2 regions of the Eubacterium sp. AF17-7 genome follow, and region 2 is predicted to be linked to the other one. Evidence: a T-box and tRNA genes for the amino acid it is inferred to sense, from the RefSeq annotation. Region 2 holds a T-box; the other holds one or more tRNA genes.
What was found. The T-box of region 2 lies ahead of tyrS (tyrosine--tRNA ligase). A T-box ahead of a tRNA ligase gene usually reads a tRNA of that ligase, here a tRNA-Tyr.
Positions count from the first base shown of each region.

Region 1: it encodes a tRNA-Tyr, which carries the amino acid that the T-box ahead of tyrS (tyrosine--tRNA ligase) is inferred to sense. The anticodon was not compared.

Region 1 covers NZ_QTWU01000011.1:6,362-10,809, forward strand. The annotation lists gene DWW96_RS09730 (histidine kinase) at 1-1,403, opposite strand, end outside; tRNA gene DWW96_RS09735 (tRNA-Leu) at 1,841-1,924, opposite strand; tRNA gene DWW96_RS09740 (tRNA-Tyr) at 1,944-2,025, opposite strand; gene DWW96_RS09745 (class B sortase) at 2,207-3,049, shown strand; gene DWW96_RS09750 (glycoside hydrolase family 13 protein) at 3,524-4,448, opposite strand, start outside.
Region 2 covers NZ_QTWU01000003.1:106,248-110,695, forward strand. The annotation lists gene DWW96_RS05490 (S8 family peptidase) at 1-484, opposite strand, end outside; gene tyrS (tyrosine--tRNA ligase) at 593-1,816, opposite strand; T-box leader at 2,009-2,241, opposite strand; gene DWW96_RS05500 (NYN domain-containing protein) at 2,383-3,141, opposite strand; gene DWW96_RS05505 (EAL domain-containing protein) at 3,516-4,448, opposite strand, start outside.

The DNA of each region.
Region 1 (4,448 bases), on a different contig from region 2:
ATTTCATAATTAACTTTTATCTGATTGTCGTATCTCATGTTTAATATTGTAATGTAACTTTCGATACTACTTATTTCATCCTCAACTGTTATATAATCAAGTCCACTGTTTAGACTGTTCCGATAAAAATTTCCTAACGCCTGCGTCATCTGGAAACATTTTTCATTTTCCTCCATTAATGCTAATGCCGAAACCGCATCTAAAGTGTTATATAAAAAGTGTGGATTTATCTGCGCCTGTATTATGTCTAACTTGCCTTTTGCAATAATTCTTTCTTCATCCTTTACCTTTTTCATTAAAGATTTAACAGACAAAATCATATGGTTAAATACTTTTTTAAGGCTTGTGATTTCATTATCATTTTCTACAACAGGCATTGTCACAAATTCACCGTTTTCAACTATTTTCATATGTTTTTCTACTTTTGCAAGTGGTTTAAATATGAGATATGTAAGTAACATTGAGCATATAAATACAAATACAACATTTAAACACATAATTACCACTATCACTGTCGAATAGTATGGAGCTAAAGATGTAATGTTATCCATTGAAAATACTCCGATAAGTTTCCAATCCTGTATTCCTATATCCTGACTTGCAACAACACTTTTTCCGTCTTTATTATTTACTTCCATGTACTCCTTAGACATATTTTTTGCAATTTTTGTATACTTTTTAAAATCACGCTTTTTGTCTTGAGGCTCAATAATATAATTTCCTTTCGAATCAACTATGTAGAACTGATTCTTGTAATCATTACTAACCTGATTAAAATAGTCCTGCAATACTAAATCATCAAAAGTTATTAGAAGTGTAGCCAAAGGTTTATAATCTCTCTTATCTACAATCTGTCTTACATAGCACAGATAATCATTAGGTGCATAATATTCTATTGTTCCATCGCTTCCGTTATAGAAAAATCCGTTTCCATTTGCTTGCTGCATTTCCTTATACCAATTTGTATCCTGGATTTGCTTATTTATTTTTTTTGGTGGTCTCTTATAAGAATTATAACAATTATTATATTTATCAAATATATATACTCCGGAAATGTATTCTCCGGATAATATCATATTAAACAAACTCTTTGTTATGTTTTTTTGATAATTCAAATTAATATTCTCTGAATTTATTTGTCTTAAAGAATCCTGTACGATATCGTCAAAATATATCTGTGTTGAAAATTGAGTTACATTATCAAAAATAAGCGCTAAATTTCCCTGAAGTGCATTTACTGTCTGCACTCCTGCCTTACCAACTTCAATTTTCGTATATCTTCCGTTTACAGCTGAAATTAATGTAAACGTCATTATAAATGACAATAAAAGAACCGCAATATAAGTCAGAATAATCTGCGTTCTTATCTTTGCTTTTTTCCATTTTTTTAATAATTTATACACTTTTCTCTCCACCATACATTATATTACAATTTTCTTTAAAAATTGTTTATGAACTTCATCTGTCGTTTTTTAGTACTTATAATTTTTTATAATATTTATGCTGTTTCACTCATATACATAAACATACTTTATAAACCTATAACTGCAAATTAACTTATATAAAGTTCATGAACATTTCCATGTCCAATATAACAAATACCCTCCTTTTATAGTAAATGATTAGGGCCAAAATGTAAATATTTACTATTTTTTATTGTAAAACAAAAATGCCTGCAACCTCTTTTTCTATAAAGGATTGCAGACAATATAATTTCCATCTCGCTGATGCGGCATTCGCCGCATCAAAAAAAAAAAGAACAGGTTCTTTCTGAAAACTAGCTTTCTAAAGAACCTGTTCTTTTTTTGTGTATGTGGACTCATTGCTTCGCACATATATATGCCGGCGACCGGAATCGAACCGGTACGATATTGCTACCACAGGATTTTAAGTCCTGCGCGTCTGCCAGTTCCGCCACGCCGGCGAACCCGTTGAATAAATAATGGGCAGAGAAGGATTCGAACCTTCGAAGGCGTTGCCAGCAGATTTACAGTCTGTCCCCTTTGGCCACTCGGGAATCTGCCCATTTGTTTCCAACAATAAATATTTATACCATAATTTTTTTATTTACGCAACCATTTTTTCTACTAAATCAAGCTAAATTAGGCACCATCAGATACCGCATAATTGACATCCTTTTTTCCAAGTCATATACTTGTCTATATTATGAAATTGGCTATTTATATATTAAGAGAGGAATTTAACAATGGTGAAATTTTCATCTTCGAGAAATAAGAAATCCATGAAGAAGCGAAATCTTTTAATAGCTATTTTGATTGTTGCGATGCTCGCTTTTTCTGTGGCAGGAACATATATATTTATGTATTTTTCCAGTGGCAAAAATCCAACAGAATACAAGAAAACTAATGCAACATCTCAGTCAAATAAATCTAACAATAATTCAGCTATCAACAATAACTCTGACAGCATGAATGATAATGAAGATGACTCAATCATAAATCCATATGATTGGGATAAGATTGCTAAAACAAACAAAGATATTTATGCATACATATATATTCCCGGTACAAAAATTGAATTGCCGGTTGCGCAATCTGATGATTCTAAAGATGATTCCTTTTATCTTACACATAATGAAAAAGGAAATTATGAATTTTCAGGTTGTATATATAGTGAAAAAATAAACTCAACTGATTTCACTGACCCCGTAACTGTATTTTATGGTCATAATATGTTAAACGGCACAATGTTTGCACACTTACATTATTTCGAGAAAAAAGACTTCTTTGATAAACATGAATATTTTTATGTTTATACACCTAGTCACAAATTAACATACAGAGTTTACTCAGCTTATGTTTATGATGATACTCATATTTTAAAAGCATTTGATTTTTCGGATATTCAGGTGCGAATGGACTATTTCAAGACAACTCTTAATCCAAGCGTTTCTAATGCAAATGTTAGAAAAGATGTAGCTTTAACTCAGGACAGTAAAATATTAACACTTAGCACATGTACTTCAGGAAAAAGTAATACACGATATATTGTAAATGGACTATTTATTAAAGATGACGTTACAGACTAGGTATAGTTATATAAAACTAATTGTGCATGCATTGAAGCGCAATATCAATGACATTATAACTCTAAATCAAATCTTACAAATAAACCCAGACTCCCACTATGATTGACAAAGATTATTCTTAACAAAGAACAACAAATAAAAATGAACCTATAGATTTTCAATATTTGACAAAATTACATTCTGCCAAACACTATCTTAAATATACAGGTTCATTTTTATATTCTATAATTTATATTTTATTATTTATTTTAGATTTTAATTGACGTATATATAATTTTATGCTAACCGGAAATATATGTCTATTCTACACATTTATATAATTTCTGCTAACTGAAAATATATGTCTATTCTACACATTTATATAATTTATGCTTCTTCCATGCATCTATATATTGGGGGTTATTACACACATCTATTTTGTTCTATAAACTACTAAATAATCATTTGCCCCGTCAATAAGGTTATTACACACATCTATTTTGTTCTATAAACTACCGCGCTACATGCAGGAATGGTAACTGCTATATCACCATTTTCTACCATTACCGGAATTCGACCCACATTATACAATTCCTCAGATGTTTCCATTAATCGTTCCATTACGTTTCCATTTGGAATGTTTAACTGCCAAACAGGAATTTTCACATTGATTTCATGGTCTGATGTATTGATAGCTGTTACTGTGCCATTTAATGCATCAAATCGTCCATAACTTAAATAATTGTTGCCCCAGTCTAATTGCTTGTAAGAACCTTTCTTCAATTCATCGCAATGATTGTGTATAAAAATCATATCTCTGTAAAATTCGATTAATTCAAAATCTTCTTTGCCCCAAGGATATGTTCTTCGGTTGTCCGGATCTGTCCATCCACACACGCCGGCTTCATCCCCATAATACAATGTTGGTGCTCCCGGCAGAGTCATCTGCATTACGACTCCCTGTTTAAATATGGCTTTCTTTACATTTTCATTTGCCGCTTCTGCTCCTGCAGTTGCAATTCTTCCAGCCATACCGTTTGTTCTTGTCATAAATCTTGAATGATCATGATTTGACAATTCATTCATTGCCACTAATAACGACTGATTCTGGAATTGCGCCATATGATATTTCATTGCATCATTAAAGCTGTGGGCATTTCCCTTAAGTTCCGGTTTTACATTGTCAGAATGTTTATCAACACCTGTTAAAAACCAGCTTACAGGATCCATGAACGCATCATAATTCATTACCGTATCCCATTGGTCGCCCTTTAGCCATTCTCCCGCTTCGCCATAATGTTCTGCTAAAATAATTGCATCCTTATTTGCTTCCTTAACTGCCTTTCGGAATTTACGCCAGAATTCATGATTAAATTCACCACTATGTCCCAAATCAGCTGCAACATCTAATCTCCATCCA
Region 2 (4,448 bases):
AACCGTATGTATTTTCGCCATTCCCTATTGTCTGATCCCAAATCTCAATAATTCTAGTTTTCCCAAATTCATCTATAAATGCTGAATTTGCATAATCTATTCCACTGTCTATTACCGCAATAATTACCCCTTCTCCATATATACCAAACTGATTCTGTGCATTTGTAACACATGCTTCACTTCTGTTATTTATAACTGCAAAATATAACGGTTTTGCTTTTTCAATATAAATAACACTGTCATCCTCAGCAAGTTTATCAATAGTTTCTTTTGGCACAGATAATATTGCAAAATTATTTGACAATATTTCATATTGTATTCCATTATATTTTTCTAAAAAATCCGGAGTTCCCGTGAACCTTATAATCAAATCCCAGGAGTTATCTATTGGATTAAAACCTGCTGATAGTTCCCGGCATTTATCTAATTCCTGAATATTAGCTTCCAAGGCAACATTCAATAAATTTTCTATTTTTCCGTTCATAAACATACCTAAAAAAACACTTATTACATTCTATGAAAATTTCTTACCATAATTACTTAGAATGTAATAAGTGTTCTACTTTTTGTATTATCGATTCTGAATTAAATCTTAGTCCATAATTGCCTTATGGAATTTCTTTTTACCTTTTTTAATCTTTGCTCCTTCTTTTAACATTGATTCCGTAACAACAAAGCCTATGTCAGAAACTTTTTCATCATTAACAGATACGCCACCCTGCTGTACAAGTCTTCTTGCTTCACTCTTTGTTCCTGCTAATCCACAAGTTACCATTAAATCCATGATTCCAATTCCACCATCTGTTAACTGATCCGGTGTAATTGTAGATGTTGGCATATTTGAATCATCTCCACCACCTGCAAATAATGCCTTTGATGCTTCTTCAGCTTTCTTTGCTTCTTCTTCACCATGAACCATCTTTGTAAGTTCGAATGCAAGAATTTCTTTTGCTTTATTTAACTGGCTTCCTTCCCATTCATCCATCTTATCAATTTCTTCAAGTGGAAGGAATGTTAACATACGGATACATTTTAATACGTCTTTATCTCCTACATTTCTCCAGTACTGGTAAAATTCAAATGGAGATGTTTTATTAGCGTCAAGCCATACTGCTCCGTTAGCTGTCTTACCCATTTTCTTTCCTTCTGAATTCATAAGAAGTGTAATTGTCATGGCATAAGCATCTTTTCCAAGTTTACGACGGATTAATTCTGTACCACCCAACATATTTGACCACTGATCATCTCCACCAAACTGCATGTTACATCCATATTCTTTAAATAAATGATAAAAGTCATATGACTGCATAATCATATAGTTAAATTCAAGGAATGTTAAACCTTTTTCCATTCTCTGCTTGTAGCATTCTGCACGAAGCATATTGTTAACTGAGAAACATGGTCCTACTTCACGTAATACATCAATGTAGTTAAGTTTTAATAACCAATCAGCATTGTTTACTGCAATAGCTCCACCTTCTCCAAAATCAATAAATCTTTCCATCTGCTTCTTAAAACATTCGCAGTTATGTTCAATTGTTTCAGGTGTAAGCATCTGACGTAAATCGTTACGTCCTGAAGGATCACCTATGTATCCTGTTCCACCACCAAGCAATACAACAGGTCTGTTGCCTGCCATCTGTAATCTCTTCATAAGACATAAAGCCATAAAATGACCTACATGAAGTGAATCTGCTGTAGGATCAAATCCAATATAAAATGTTGCTTTTCCTGTGTTAATTAATTCTTTAATTTCTTCTTCATCTGTAACCTGGGCTATAAGACCACGTGCTACTAATTCATCATAAATTGTCATCTTTTTTTCCTTTCTTAAATTAAAATTCATTAAATTTCTTTATAAGTGTTTCAAGTTATTAGGATACTTATTAAATTTTTGATACCGATATGCAATTTTCTATTATCTGCGAAAATTAAAATTGCATTTTTTAAGCTTAGATTCATAAATATGACCTTGCCATACATAAAAAAAACCTCTGCATCTTACGATACAGAGGGCATTAACTGCGGTACCACCTCTAAATAAAAATTTCTCACGAAATCTTCCTCTACGAGTGCAAACACACTCTTGCGCTATAACGGGCGCTCCCGACATTCCCTACTCATTTCTTTTCAGGTTGTAACTCCAGGATGTATTTCACAAAATCTACTTCATAATCTCACACCAACCGATTACTCTCTTGCAAGTACAATTAAGTTACTTCTTCCTCTCAACGTCTTATAAATAATTAATCTTTTTCTATACTAACTTTTTGTAGCAAAAAAATCAACTGTTTTTTAATATTTTTATTCCTTCCAAAATTAAAATTTTAAATTTCACTCTTCCATCGTGCTGTGGAATTTGCTTTTAGATAAACGGAATTTTTATTCCTTCTCCCAAATACCATCATTTGAAATCTTATTCCAATCTGCTTTCAATACAGAAACAACTTTTCCCCTCTTAAATTTCTTCTCTTCCTGATATAAATACTTCTGTTTTATTAATCCGTCAACAGCAACCTTTACTTTATCTTTCGGAACTTTATTATAATCCGCTACACACTGAATGGTCTTCCAATATGTAACAACTGAACGATTTTTCTGTTTCTGTTTATATAAACTATTTAGAATAAGTTCATTATAATGATGTTTTTCCTGTGACTGTCTTGGCATCTCGACATAACTTGTTGCGACTGATTTAAGTTTATTACTAAATGAATATTTAACCCCATAAATAATAACTTTTTTACCTATTTCTTTTAAATACTCTGCAACTTTAGTAAAATGCGCATCCCCTGTAAATAAAACATATACTTTAGTTTTGTCCTTTTTTGCAGCACTTCTATAAATCGCATCTAAAATAATCACATCCGTAAAATCTTTATCAACGCCTTCTTTATCGCTGGCTGTATGTATAATATTCTTAGTAATTCCTTTTAATCTTTCTAAATCATTTCCTATATTGTATTTTGAAAAATCCCCAAAAACATATAAACTTGTAACATTATATTCCTGTTTTAGTTCTTCAATCCACTCTTCAATATTAGGCTTCATCTGAAACTTATTTCTATATGCATAATACCAATGTTCATAGTCAACAAACACTTGTGCTTCCAGTTTCTTATCTTTTTTTAATCCAAACATTTACTTCCTCCTTTTTATATTTGGGCTAATTAAGGATACCCATAATCCTTTGTTCATTGAAATTTTCTTATCAAAGTGATACCTCTTTGACTTATCAAACAATAGAAGCCTTTGTACGCACCAACTACATAATCAAGTATAGTCTTTATATATCCTGTTTCTTTTCCCCGATATATAACATAAGGAGCCTTACGGCTCCTTATGGCTGCAAACACACACATTATACAATATATAAATGTAGGTGTCAAAATTCAGATTATTTAAAGTATTTACAGATTCAGATTTTCTTGTAATATTTACTGCCTGTTAAATATTAACTAAACACTTGCAAAACTTTAATTATCTGCATAAAATTATAATCTTTGCAACTTCATTTAATCAATATAATTAAGCAATCCAATTACTCCATTGTTTTTTTCAGTTGGTGTGTATAAAACAATATGACTTAATAAAGCTTTTCTTACTTTTCCATCCTTGTCAAAACAATTTATCTGAATTTTTTTATTTGTTTTCTGTAATTTTGTTTGTTTATAGAATTCAATAAATTTATAAACGTCTTCATTTACGATTACATTTCCCTTAATAAATTCTATATAATCAACATTATCCGCTTCTACATTAAATGTTTCTTTTGTCTTTGTTCCTAAATCGCAAATATTGGTATCCATTGATACGTGCCAATATATGTATTTTTCTTCTTCCAGTCCAAATCTAATATTATCAAGCATTCCATTAATAATATTATCATCCTGTATTTTCTTTGTAATATCTTCTGCAAAATGTATAAGCGCATACCCTGAATTCCAAGGTACTTTTCTTATTCTAATATTATATGTCTTACCTGTATCCTCATTCTTAACGTCAACTTCTTTAATAAGTTCATTACAGAATTTATCACAATGTTCACATGGTGCATTCGAATCCCATATTGTCTCATGACATTTTAATCCAATAAGTTCTTTTGTTTTATCAGAAGTTAATTCTTCCTTTGCTGCACGATTCATATACAATAATTCTTTTGTTTTTTCATTGCATATAAATATAATTTCATGTGATTCTTCAATAAGCCATCCCATGTTTCTAACATCTATAGGCATTGACATTTCTTCATTACCTGTATATATCTGGAACTGATTCTTTCCTAATTTCTTAGCCTGAATAAGTGCCATGTCAGCACATCTGTAAAGTTCTTTATATTCTGTCACATGAGCCGGAAACATTGCAACACCTATTGAACATGAAATCTTCATTTCTCCCACATTAATACGTAGTTTATTTCTCAATATTTCCATTTCGTTATTAAGTTC